DNA from 3 places in the Paenibacillus sp. FSL L8-0708 genome. Region 1 is predicted to be linked to each of the others. Evidence: predicted binding sites of a transcription regulator. Region 1 holds the regulator's gene; each other region holds the start of a gene.
What was found. Region 1 encodes Rex, which represses fermentation and respiration genes when NADH is low (regulators of the CRP and FNR family bind a similar motif). Its sites were predicted from a motif close to TTGTGAAATATTTCACAA; they were not measured.
Positions count from the first base shown of each region.

Region 2: the regulator Rex is predicted to act here: its motif matches at 2,039-2,056, upstream of NYE58_RS18950 (cytochrome ubiquinol oxidase subunit I).
Region 3: the regulator Rex is predicted to act here: its motif matches at 2,272-2,289, upstream of NYE58_RS03925 (flavocytochrome c).

Region 1 is NZ_JBBPBC010000001.1:5,183,197-5,187,854, reverse strand. Features, by position in the region: gene dinG (ATP-dependent DNA helicase DinG) at 1-2,169, shown strand, start outside; gene NYE58_RS24710 (redox-sensing transcriptional repressor Rex) at 2,300-2,953, shown strand; gene NYE58_RS24705 (amidohydrolase) at 2,940-4,241, shown strand; gene NYE58_RS24700 (cell wall elongation regulator TseB-like domain-containing protein) at 4,414-4,658, shown strand, end outside.
Region 2 is NZ_JBBPBC010000001.1:4,004,191-4,008,848, reverse strand. Features, by position in the region: gene NYE58_RS18955 (cytochrome d ubiquinol oxidase subunit II) at 1-529, opposite strand, end outside; gene NYE58_RS18950 (cytochrome ubiquinol oxidase subunit I) at 526-1,890, opposite strand; gene NYE58_RS18945 (hypothetical protein) at 2,441-4,288, opposite strand; gene NYE58_RS18940 (TetR/AcrR family transcriptional regulator) at 4,396-4,658, shown strand, end outside.
Region 3 is NZ_JBBPBC010000001.1:849,896-854,553, forward strand. Features, by position in the region: gene rlmD (23S rRNA (uracil(1939)-C(5))-methyltransferase RlmD) at 1-115, shown strand, start outside; gene NYE58_RS03925 (flavocytochrome c) at 380-2,170, opposite strand; gene NYE58_RS03930 (histidine kinase) at 2,395-4,029, shown strand; gene NYE58_RS03935 (response regulator transcription factor) at 4,004-4,658, shown strand, end outside.

The sequences.
Region 1 (4,658 bases):
GAGCATGCTGAGAATCCGCTAGCGAATTTATCTTTTACTGATTATATGGACGAAGTAACCAAACGACTTAAAGACACATTACCGCAGTATGAAAGCCGGGAAGCTCAGGATATTATGATCAATGAGGTGATGACGGCACTTGCCGAAGACAAACACCTACTGATCGAAGCGGGCACAGGAACCGGTAAATCGCTCGGTTATTTGTTGCCTGCCATTTATCAAAGCGTTCGCACCAATGAAAAAGTCATGGTCAGCACTCATACCATTAATCTGCAGGACCAATTGCGCGAGCGGGATATCCCTTTGTTAACGCAGGTAGTTCCTTTTCCGTTTAAAGCTGCTATTTTTAAGGGAAGAGGGCATTATTTGTGTCTGCGTAAGTTTGAGCATAAAATTAATAAAAAGGACTTTATAAGCCCAAGGGAAGATGCGCTTACTGCCGCTCAGATGATTGTATGGCTCACTCAAAGTGAATCAGGGGATGATGAAGAGCTGAATTTAAGCGGCCGGGGCGGTGATTTCTGGGAGACGGTGGCAAGCGATACCGATTCCTGTCTGGGCCGTTCTTGTCCTTGGTTCCGCAAATGTTATTATCATAGGGCCAAGCATGAAGCTGGGATTGCTGACGTGGTTATTACGAACCACTCCAAGCTATTCGCAGATGTTAAGGCTGGGCACCAGCTGCTTCCGGCTTACGAGCATCTTGTCATTGATGAAGCACATCATTTAGAAGATGTGGCTGGTAAACATCTTGGCATGCATATGAAGCATTTCACTGTGGCACACACATTATCGCGGCTGTATAAAGATAGCCGAAACGGACAGCTTCCTGCTCTGCGCCAGATATTACAGTCGTCAGGCAGTGAAGAGGCTTCAGAATGGAGCGGAGTCATCGATCGGATCTACCCGGATCTGCTTACCGTCAAAGAAACCTGGGATGCACTCAGCGACAAGCTGTTCAGCCTTTTGCCGGAACGCAGTGATGCAGGGGCAGGGGAAGCGGGACAACTGGTTATGCGTTTGATTCCCGCCCGTAAGCCGAAGGATTGGGATGAATTGGTTGCACTAGAGAACACTATGAATCTGACGTTAAGCGACATCATCCGTAAGGGTGATAAAATGCTTAACGAGATGCGCGACCAGGAAAGCCAATCCTCAGCAGACAGTCTTGTTACTGATATTAGCGGTTTATTTAAGGATTTGGCTTCCATCCGTGAGCAAGTAAGATTCTTTATGGGGCTGAATGACGATAATGTAGTATATTGGCTGGAGGCAAATGGGAATTACCGCAGCAAATCACTGCAGATGTATGCTGTCCCTGTGGATGTTAGCAGCCAGCTTAAAGAGTTGTTCTTCGATAAGAAAAAAAGCATCGTGCTTACCTCGGCGACGCTGTCTGTAGATAAATCTTTTCAATTTATGATTGATAATCTCGGACTTAACGAAGCTGCGGAAGAAGGACGTCTAATGACCTCACTTCTTCCTTCTCCCTTTAAGTATCGCGAGCAGGCACTGTTAGTTATACCGCGTGATTTTCCTAGTGTGAAGGGCAGTGTGGGCGATGCTCGATTTGTCGATACACTCGTACAGTCATTATCGGAAGCTGCTAAAACAACACGTGGGCGGATGCTGGTTCTGTTTACTTCTTATAAAATGCTGCGTCAGGTATATGATCCGCTTAAAGAGGCTTTAGCCTCACAAGAGATTACGGTGCTTGGTCAAGGCGTGGAAGGTGGCAGCCGGAGCAAGCTGATCCGCCGCTTTCAGGACAGTGCAGCATCCGTATTGCTGGGGACGAGCAGCTTCTGGGAAGGTGTAGATATTCCAGGTGAAGCACTGACTTGCCTGGCCATCGTGAGACTTCCGTTTCAACCGCCGAATCACCCGTTGGCGGAAGCGAAGTCGGAGTTATTACAGGCCCAGAAGAAGAATCCGTTCATGAAATTATCTGTTCCTCAAGCGGTTATTCGTTTTAAGCAGGGATTCGGAAGACTGGTTCGCACGGCGCAGGATCGCGGAATAGTTATTGTTTATGATACAAGGGTTATTGAATCTCATTACGGGAAGTATTTCCTTTATTCATTGCCTGGTCCCAAAATGGAGCATATGCTTACTGATCAAATGGTCCCTCGCATAGCGGAATGGCTAGAGGATGGCGGCGCTTCTTAAAACGCTCGTCTTCAGTTTAGCTCCTCCTTATCCTTAAGGGCGGTGTGTTACAGTACCGTCCTTAATAAGGAGAGGTAGACGTTTGAATATGGATTTTCACAAGAACATTACTATTTTTAGGAGGAAAAATATGAAATCGGATAAAATATCAGAAGCCGTTGTTCGCAGACTGCCTGTGTACTTGCGTTTTTTGAATGATCTCCAGAATCGCGAAATATTAACAGTTTCCTCTCAGGAACTTGGACAAAAGCTTGATCTTAATCCCGCACAGATTCGTAAGGATTTAGCATATTTTGGTGACTTCGGCAGAAAAGGTATCGGCTATGATGTAACGTATCTTATTGAGAAAATCCGTCATATCCTGAAGCTGGATCAACAGCTTAATGTAGCTTTAGTTGGAGCAGGTAATCTCGGACATGCCTTGTCTAATTACAATGCATATCTTAAAGATACTATGAAAATCACGGCTATATTTGATTCGTACGCTCCTAAGGTTGGACGTAAGATCAACTCCCTTACTGTGCAACCGATGGATGAACTAGGCAGCACGATTCGTGAGCAAGGTATTCGCATTGCCATTATTACCGTACCTGATTCAGAAGCTCAAAATGTAGCAGATATTCTCATTTCTTCTGGGATTGAAGCGATTTTGAACTTTGCCCCTGTGATTCTGAAGACACCACCGAATATCCGGGTGCATGCAGCTGATTTTACAACTGATCTGCAAAGTCTTGCTTATTACTTGCGGGATGGAAAGGAAGAAAGCGAACATGAACAACAATAAAACGATAATTAAGGGCGGGTATTTTCTGACTCCGGGAACGGATGAGCCGGTTCTGAGTGGATATATGACTATTGAAGATGATTTAATCACTTACATAGGAAAAGAAGAGCCTCAGATGGAAGCTGGAGTGCAAGTGGTTGATGGCAGCCGTCTGCTGTTCATGCCTGGACTTGTAAACACACATGGTCATGCGGCGATGTCTTTGCTGCGTGGATATGGAGATGATTTAGCGCTACAAGTGTGGCTTCAGGAGAAGATGTGGCCAATGGAGGAAAAGTTCACCGGTGATGATGTATACTGGGGAACCTCCTTATCTGTATTGGAAATGCTGAAGGGTGGAACTACGACCTTCCTCGATATGTATGATCATATGGACCGAGTAGCCGAGGTAGCTGAGTTATCAGGTATCCGTTCCGTATTGATGCGTGGTGTGATCGGGTTATGTCCAGAGGATGTACAGAATCACAAGCTTGCGGAAGCGATTTCTTTTGCCCGTAACTGGCATGGAAAGGCTGAAGGCAGAATTACTACTATGATCTCGCCGCACGCCCCTTATACTTGCCCTCCGGACTTCCTGGTTAAGTTCGTGCAGGCAGCGCATGATCTGGATTTACCGATGCATACGCATATGTCCGAAACGAAACGTGAAGTGGAACAAAATGTGGCGGATTACGGGTTGCGTCCTGTAGCTCACTTAGAGAAGCTTGGCATGTTCACACGTCCCTCGATAGTTGCACATGGTGTTCATTTAAATGATGAAGAGATTGAGATCTTGGCTCGCCATAATGTGGGTGTATCTCATAATCCGGGCAGTAATTTGAAGTTGGCTAGCGGAGTGGCTCGGGTTACTGATCTTCTAAAAGCTGGTGTGAAGGTGTCTCTTGGCACGGATGGCGCGGCAAGCAACAATAACTTGGATATGTTTGAAGAGATGCGGCTTGCAGCTCTCATTCATAAGGGTGTCAGCGGTGATCCAACGGCTGTTCCAGCTCCAGAGGCTCTGCGTATGGCTACAGAATATGGCGCGCAGTCCATCTTTTTAAATAATGTAGGCAGACTTGCTGTAGGGATGAAAGCAGATTTCATTGCTATTGATATCGATCAGCCGCATTTGCTGCCACACACAGATCTGTTGTCTCATGCGGTTTACTCTGCTAGCGCTAAGGATGTTGAGCATGTGTGGGTGAATGGTAAACAGGTCATCAAGCATGGACAATGCTTAACCCTGGATGAGGAAGCTATCCGGCGTAAAGCGCAAGAAGCCTTCGAAGGTTTATTGAAGCGTTAAGTCTGGAGAATAACGAATAAATAATAGGCTGCGACTTTTTGCTTTTAGCAAAAGTTGCGGCCTTTTGTGTATTTTTAAGGCTGGGAAAGCTAGAAAATTATGAAATTTTGGATAAACACGCGGGTGTGTTATATAATCAAAAAAGATATATTACTAGAAAGGGAGCTGTACCTTGAAGAAAAGGAAAAAATGGATCCTCCTGGGGTCAGTTCTGATTCTGCTCCTGGGGTTTGGACTTATCCAGTTCTATGCCTATATTATGAAAGATCAATGGAACGAGCGTGATATCGCTAAGGATGTTGCCAAAACCAGAGCGGGTCTAACAGAGGTAACCAAAGCACAAAAATCGGTTTGGGATGAAAATGCAGTGTACTGGGTATTAACAGGGAAAAATGAAGCCGGGACTGCTCTTATGGT
Region 2 (4,658 bases), 1.2 Mb from region 1:
ACAAAACGGACACGATTGCCAGTCCAACGATACTCCACGATAACGGATTGGTAAACAGCGCCCAGTAATCTAGAGAAACCGTCTCCCCCTGCTTCACGATAAAGCCGCCTTCAGACAAAGTTAGCGCCACTGACAACGATGCTGGAATAAGCAAACCTGTAGCTCCGTACAAAAAAAGATAAACTATGTTTTTCTTGGAACCGTAATTTTCAAAAGCATAGAATGAACCGCGAATCGCAAGAAGAATCACTGCAATGCTTCCCGGAACAAGTAACGCGGAGCCATAATAATAGGCTGTGTCCGGAAAAAAACCGACGATGCCAATATAGAAAAAGATAAAAAATACATTTGTAATCTCCCATACGGGTGATAAATATCGGGAAATCAGACGATTAATGAGATGATCCTGCTTTGTTAAACGTGCATAAAAGGCGAAGAAGCCCGCTCCGAAATCAATGGAAGCTATAATTAAATAGCCGTACAAAAACAGCCAGAGCACCGAGATGCCAATCAATTCGTAACTCATCATTCAGTGCCCCCCTTTTCCGTAAATTGATTAGGATGATCCTTCATCCATTTCTCCATCTCAGCTTCTGCCGGATTATTGTTGAACAAGCGTCTCAGCACGATTACACACATACTGCCGAGTACGATGTACAAGAGCAATAAGGCGAAGAATATAATTCTTACATTCGGTGAAGACGTGGCAGCCTCCTCAACACGCATATATCCACGGATAATCCACGGCTGTCGGCCAATCTCTGCATAAAACCATCCCAGCTCAACAGCCAGAAAAGCGAGAGGGGCGCTCAGTGCGATGATGCGAAGCATCCATTTGTTAAGCTCATTACGCTTTTTCCAGAACACAAACAGAAAATATAGAAACGAAATCGCGAGCAGAGTAAATCCAATTCCGACCATTAAATCAAACAGATAATGAACGAGAAGCGGTGGCCATTCTTCCTTGGGGAATTCCTCGAGCCCCGTCACCTCTGCATTAAAGTCTCCAAAGGCCAGGAAGCTGAGCAGCTTCGGCAGATGAAGAGCCCCTAGAACTTCATGCTCTGCATTCAGCCATCCCAATAGCACCAAATCCACACTGCTGCTCGTCTCAAAATGCCACTCTGCCGCTGCAAGCTTCTCTGGCTGATGCTCGGCCAAAAACTTGGCGGACACATCACCGGCTAACGTGTTCAGCAAACCGAATAGTAAAACGACTGCCATCATTAGATTTAAAGATTTTTTGTGGTATGCGGACACACCTTTTCTCAGCATCGCGAAGGCTGCAATCCCGGCTAACAAGGCAGCTCCAGTCAAATAGGCCGAGCTTAATACATGGAACACTTTGGAGAACGTCGCCGTATTCAGCATCGCTTGCACCGGGTTAATCGCTGTGAATTGGCCTGCTTCCATGACAAAGCCTTCAGGCTGGTTCATGAATCCGTTCACCGTCGTAATAAAAACGGCAGACATGCCTGCCCCGGCGACAATCGGTATCGTCAGCAGCCAATGGATATACGGATTTTTGAACCGACCCCATGTATACAAATAAATGCCCAAGAAGATAGCTTCAAAGAAGAACGCGAACACCTCCATGAATAACGGAAGTGCAATGACATTCCCAGCCAGTTTCATAAAATTCGGCCATACCAGGGCCAGTTGTAGTGAAATCGCTGTACCGGTCACGACACCAACCGCCACAGAAATGACAAATCCTCGAGACCACCGCTTTGCCATAAGTGTATAATGGGGGTCCTTCTTCCGAATCCCGATAAACTCTGCTATAGCGATCATTAGCGGTATACCGACGCCAATCGTCGCAAAAATAACGTGGAACCCGAGAGTCAAGCCTGTCACCAGCCTGCTCCATAGCACCGTATCAATTGCCATTTTTTACTGCTCCCTTCAAAACACTGTTCATTTTTCTATGATTAGGCCTGCTAACTGTTGGCTGCATTCAATATCAGGTTTAGCAAGGTTCAGCGACATCGTTGCCTGTTCGTTTTAGTATGACGTTCATCGTTCTTTGCTATGTAAAAAGAGAAAAAATTCACAAAGCAAGAGTTGGCGAGCCCGATTTATCTGATACTGAGCAGTCAAAATTATAATGTGACCTAATAATTAAAATCATCTTATCTTAAATTGCAAGTAATTCAATCACAGATATCTCTTAATCCCTAAACGTTCAAGAAAGGGTCAAATCTTTCTGACAACTCAGTGAATAACACAAAAAGTACCCGAAGGAGCTATTGATTGATTAGTGTATATGTGATGTCACAAGTTCCCTCCTACTTCGATGCTGGCAAAAAAAACGATATTTTCTCATTTTGAGCCGTAATATATCCCCCTTTTGCAACAAAAAACACTGACTCAAATCATCAGTGTTTTTTGAATTAAAGCTAATGTCATCTTCGTCATGACAAATCTTGATCTGCCAATATCATTTAGTACGGCCGTAGAAAAAAGAATACCCATCTGACTTCCCAAGCTTAGTCGTCTCCGTTCCGTCCACTAGCTTGACCGCTTTCAGCAACGATACAATTTGCGTATGCATTAGCTTTGCATCAAATTTGTCCATCTCTCTGTTGTCACTATCCACGAGCAGATAGTCGGGCATTGGAATGAAAGCAATCACCGGTATCCCTGCTTCAAATAAGGGCTGACTCTCTCCAAACTCAAACTTGTTATGTCCACGCAATAATACAGTACGTGTGCTATCTGTCTTTTCAATAGCCTTCAGCCAAATGGCCGCCATCATTTCATTGCCCGCATAGGTATATTCTGTACTTATTTGTCCAGTTGGTCTATAATGACCCGTATCATCGTCCTTCCACTCCATGCTGCCTAAATGCTCAACCGTAATTCCAGCTACAGCTTTTAAATGGCCATTCTTGCCATCCCACAGCTCTCGATGCCCCTCCATCCAGGTAGAAGTCGCCTGAGAGGACCCTTTGAACTCCGGTAATCTAAAATGCCCTGTCACAAAAGCAAATATCATCGTACGTTCCGGCTGCTCCTGCTGTAAGTAACGAATCATAGACAGCATGCCCACAGCGCCATTCTCCTCCACCACATTTATCCCATCCGTATGAGTATTTACGATAATTGCTTCGTCTTTATTCTTACCGTCAATTTTCACATAAAAGGATTCTGTTGGGGCATCTTTTTGTATTACCGCTTCTAAAATAACCGTACCTTCTTTATGCTCCTGAGCTGCCCTGATAACCTTTTGCCCTTCCGTTTCATTCACCCAGATCGCAGGGATTCCAGCATAATCGGTGGTAAAAGGCACATATTGCTCTTCAACCTTAACGTCAGATACCCCTTTCCAGACTAAAACAACAGCTTTTACGCCCATTTCCTTCGCTTGCTCCAATTTAGCTTCTTTTAATGCTGTAGTGAGGACCAGATCGCCTTCATTTGGGGCAATTTGGTTGTCCATTGGAGATGAAGCCCGCATATTCATAACGATCCCACTTGGAAAATTTCTGAAATTCTCAATTTCAATGACAGCAATTTTTCCGCTGGCCTGGCCATATTCACCACGCTTCGTATACACCAGCTCCCCGGTTACACCTTTTTCGTCAGTTTCCCCGGAATAGGGAAAAGCTGAAGAGACATGAATTGCCTGCTGATCAATCATTAAAGCACTGTTCTTTTCTTCCCATCGGTCAAAAGTATAGCGATCACGAAATACTTGCAGCCCCATATCCGTTACCTGTTGCTCCAGCCAAGCAATAAACTGATTGTGACCCTCAGAGCCGGTTGTACGGCTTCCAAAAGAATTCATTACTTCAATATCTTTGAGCATCACTGCTGCAGAATCCAATTTGCGTTCATCGATCGTCACTGTCGTATCAGCAGCTAATGCTACAGGTGTTGTAATAGGTTTTGCATAGACTCCAATACCCCAAAGTGCAGTAACGATAAGTGCAGCAATGCTGAATAACACTTTACGAACCACTAGAAACGGAGTAACTCTTCTGCTTACCTTTTGCCCCAAGAGTCCTCTCCATATGCCCGCTATGATCAGCAAGAGGATAGAAAGCGCAAGCAGCCAAAAATTTCTTGTGATTAAGAATAACCCTTCTGCCACCATCGCACTAATAAATACTACATGTAACTTCTCACGCTTCTTTAATAGTAAAAAAGAGATGCCTAATTCTGCTAATAAAAAGATGATGGTCACGATTGAGATTACCGTTTCTTCGCCAATGAATACCGTAGCACATAGTGCTAGGATCAAAAGCAGCACCACTGACAATCGTCTATATAAGATTTCTAACATGACGCCCTCCCATTTTAACTAACGATTATTTTGACATTACATTTGTAATGCCTTATGGTTTTAGCATATTGAAAATACTCATGAAAAACAATGAAACGAACATCAGAATGTACAAATGGAGGGGAAATGTCATCTCAAATCATGAATTATACAGTCCAAATACCTCTCAGCATCGTTCCAATAAAGAAACCAACCGTTTGACAAGAGAAGCCATCTGTACGGCATTAGTCTTCTTGATCCAGGAACAGCCTTTTGACAAAATCACCATCACCGATATTGTGAAGCGCGCAGGGGTTTCTCGAACAGCCTATTACAACAACTATTCCTCCAAGCAAGAGATCCTGGTGGATTTGGTCGATTCGCTTATTTT
Region 3 (4,658 bases), 4.3 Mb from region 1:
AGATGGCGGATACAAGACAGTGGAGGTCACTCCGGTGGATATGTTCCCGCATACGGTGCATGTGGAGTCGGTGGCTTTGTTGGTGAGGAACCCTTGTCAAGTAGACACTAAATAATTGCTATAGTTTTAGTGATAGTACCAGAAAAGAAATGGGCAATATTAATTCCACTAACGGAGAACGATAAAAGAGCAGCGAGTTAGACGAGAGTAACCTCTAGGCTCCACCATAATAAACCGCCCTGTTCGCAATGTTGCGAACAGGGCGGTTTGCTATGTCATAGAGGGTAGCTTGAAAGTTAGCAGTCAACCGGCACTCTACAAATTATCTTGCACGTTTTTAAGGCTAACTTATTAATAGAGCAGTTACACAAAAAAAAGTTTACTCTGCTACAACTTGTTTGCCTGCAATCCGGCCGAATGTGAAGATATCAGCGATGGCATTACCGCCAAGACGGTTTGTACCATGAATGACCCCTGTTACTTCACCTGCAGCGAACAACCCAGGGATGACTTCGCCTTTTTCATTCAAAACGCGAGTCTTCTCGTCGATCACCAAGCCGCCCATTGTATGGTGAACGGAGGGTACAGCTTTTTCGATGTAGTAAGGGCCTTTTTCAAGAGATTTCAATCCACCGCGATGTTTGAAATCAAGGTCTTTACCTGTTTTCGCATAATCATTTACTTTATTAATCGTTTCTTTCAAAGTGTTCACGTCAATTTTAAAGAAATCAGCCGCCTCTTCAATCGTATCGGCTTTAATGAGCAAGCCTTGTTTAACGAGTTGATCGTATTCGTCTTGATGAACTTCGATCGTTTTACCAATATCCTCAATGCCTTGATTCCATAATTGATACGTATATCCACCCGTTTGGGCAAGAATTGCTTTAGAAATAACGTCACGACGTTCTAATTCCTCAACGAAGCGCTTGCCTTCTTGGTTAATCAGGATCGCACCATCGAAGCGGGAGTCTGCAACCAGGGAAATAACACCTGTCTCAGGATTACAGATTGGATACGTTTGAATACTCTCCATGTTTGTCAGTTTGGCGCCAATCGTTTCTGCCATAACGATACCGTCACCTGTAGATGCTGGTGTATCGGTAGTCATATATTTTTCATCCATTGTAGGGTTATACTTCTTACGCATCTCTACATTGGATCCAAAACCACCGGTAGCGATGATGACGCCTTTGTTCGCATGGAATGTGATCTTGTCGCCAGTACCCGAAGTCGCAGTTACACCTGTTACTTTGCCGCTTTCGTCCTTCAGCAAGGTTTCGGCTTTCATATTCGTTTTGATCGTGATTTGATCAGCGTCTGTTTTGGCTTTTAACTTAGTAATCAATTCAACACCTGTATGACCTACAGGAATCAACGCACGTTTTCTGGAATGGCCTCCAAATTGGAACAGATGATCAGGTAAGAACTCTACCTTGATATCATCGCGCAGCCATTCGGCAGATGCTAGAGCATTGTCGGCAAGAATACGAACCATCTTTGGATCCCCGAGGTTGTCTCCGCCTTTCATCGTATCATTATAGAACAAGTCAGCCGTGTCATCTGTGATGCCAAGAGCACGTTCAACCCAGTTGTCAGGCGCATTCATCTCACCACCGGAAATCAATGTGTTGCCGCCAACAGCTGGCATTTTCTCGAGCAGAACTACATTAGCTCCAGCGCTCTTCGCTTCGATAGCCGCACTAAAGCCAGCACCCCCGGCACCGATGACGACAACATCATAGGTTTGCTCGACTTCTTCTTTGTCTTTGCTTCCACTGACTGCAGCGCCAGCGACAAGGGTAAGTCCAGACTTCGTAATTGCATCTTGAATGGCTTCGAGATATCCTTTGCTTGTAACTGTAGATCCGCTAATGGCATCAACTTTTGCGCTGTTAGTTGCCATGACCTCTTGCTTGAGCTGCGTATAAACAGGTTCTGCAAGTATTTCATTTTCCTTATGCTCTGTCACTTTAATGTCAGTGATCTTGTTATCTAATAAGGAGACTTTTACTTTAATATCGCCATGTTTACCTTGCCCAACTCCTTCAAAGACTTGAACTCCGTTTGCATCTGCAGCGGGCTCTGCATCTTTACTGCCGCAAGCAGCAAGCGTGAACATAAGACTGAGGACTAGTAGAATAGATAACAGCTTTTTCGTGTGAGTTCGCATAATATCTCCTTCATTCTGTTGTGGATTGGTTACATACACTAGGGAGAGGAAGATTTGCTAGGCAAATCCTTTATCTCTAGCCTAGACATGAATGTTATTTCATGTGAAAATATGCACAAGACCTATTATAGATTTAGTACAGCATTATGTATTTGCACAGATTAGTGTTTTTTTGTCTTTTTCGGGCATGTAAGAAACGGATATTGTGAAGGGCTATGATTACAATGAAATCAATTCACTTAAAAATTACGTTAATCGCAGGAGGCTGCTTCTCGCTGCTGTTCGTTGCATTGCTTGTAACAATATATTTGGAGATGAACCATACGGTTGTCCCTTTGAATAAGAACTTAACGCAGCAAGTGGTTACTGCACGCAGCGACCAGATTGATTATTGGTTTAATCAGCGCATTGGAGAGATAGACATGCTTGCTTCTCTAGCTTCGGACCATCAGTGGACACGAGATGAATTGCTGCAAGAGTTCGATAAGTTCGAGGCGAAGAAGAAAGTAGAGTACGAATCCATACGCGTGGTGGATATTCACGGAAATTCCTGGTCAGCAAGGGACAAGCCTTTTTCGATACTAAACCGACCCTACTATCGAAAACTGCTGAATTCAGATTCCAATTATGTGGTAAGCAATCCGATCGTATCCAAAGCGAATGCAGCCGAAATCGTCGTCATTCTTTATCGCGTGAATCCATCGGTGAATGATGAGGTAGCTTATATTGCCGCAGCCGTCTCCGTCAAGAAGATGAGGGAGATTGCTCAAGATGTAATGCTATATGACCAGTCAGGCCAGCTTATCGTCGATTGCAGAGAGCTGGGTGAAGAAGATGGAGCGGAGGATACAGCAGATAAGAAGAACATGAGTGTATTTGAGGCTCCAATTCAAAATGTGGAAGGCTGGAAGTTAGTACTCAAAGTACCGAATTCAAGTCTATCGTTAGCGGTGATCAAAACCCAGCGGACTGCATTGCTGGTAGGCGTTCTTATCGGTAGTGCGTTTATCGTCTTTCTGGTGCTGCTTGCTTCTTCCATTATTCGTCCAATTCAGTCGCTTCGCCAGGTAATGGAAAATGTGCAGAACGGCAACCAAACCATACGAGCAGATGTTACGCGCTCGGATGAGATCGGCGATCTTGGACGAAGCTTCAATGACATGCTTGTTCAATTATACGCTGTGGAGCAGGACCGAAAGGAGATGGAACTCAGACTGATTCATGAGCAGATCAAGCCGCACTTTTTATACAACACATTGGATACGATCCAGTGGATGGCAACGGAACATGGAGCAGACAATGTGGTGGAGATGGTGGAAGCGCTTAGCGCGTATTTCCGATTAGGGCTTGGCACAGGCAGTCCCTACATTCTGCTTGATCAGGAGTTGTACCATGTCGAGAGTTATCTTCATATTCAAGGTGTGCGATATGAGGAGATTCTGGACTACGAGCTTCGATATGATGAAAAGCTTGCTCAATGCCAAGTCGTTCGCTTCATACTGCAGCCTTTGGTGGAAAATGCGATTTATCACGGGATTAAGCCACTTGGGGATCAAAAGTGCAAAATTTCGATTACAGCATATAAACAGGCCGATGATTTGGTCATTAAGGTTGAAAATAATGGGGTTATGATTCCGGAAGAGAAGCTTGAGCAGATAAATCAAGCCCTTCTTGATGATACATATGATCGTTCTGCCACAGGCTTTGGGCTATACAGTGTAAACCATCGCATTCGACTAGCTTACGGAGTGCCATATGGCCTTGCAGTGAAGAGCGAAGATGGCATTACCGTTATGGTCATTCGAATACCTTTGGACGGGGAGTGGAATGAAGATGTGGAAGATTGTCATCGTCGATGATGAAACGATCATTCGCAAAGGCTTGCGACAATACATTGAGGAGAGTCCGTATCTTTTTGAGGTTGCAGGAGAAGCGAAAAGTGCAAACGAAGCATTGAATATGGTGGAGGAAGCCCCACCACATGTATGTCTTGTGGACATCAACATGCCGAATATGAATGGGCTCGATCTGATGAATATATTGCGCGAACGCTGCCCGTCGGTTCTGGTTGTCATCATCAGCGGGTACGATAACTTTGAATATGCTCGTCAAGCCGTGCAACTGCAAGCATTCGATTATGTATTGAAACCTGTGCCGAAGAGTGATCTGAACAAGCTGCTTCATCGGATCGATGAGCATCTTCAGGTAAAATATCCTTTGCATTCACATGAAGGCAGGGTGGATAAGGAGCGGGAGCTTCCCGGGTATACAGGGGATGGAACAGTGCTTATCCAAAAAGTGACCGAGTATATTGACAGTCATTATCAGGATCCGGAGCTGTCTATTACTCGAGTAGCAGCACTATTTTATATCAACCAAACCTATCTTAGTAAGCGTATGAAGCAAGAAATCGGTGCTTCATTCCTTGACTATGTCACCGAGCTTCGGATATCGAAGGCGAAGGAGATTCTGGATGACGTAATGCCGA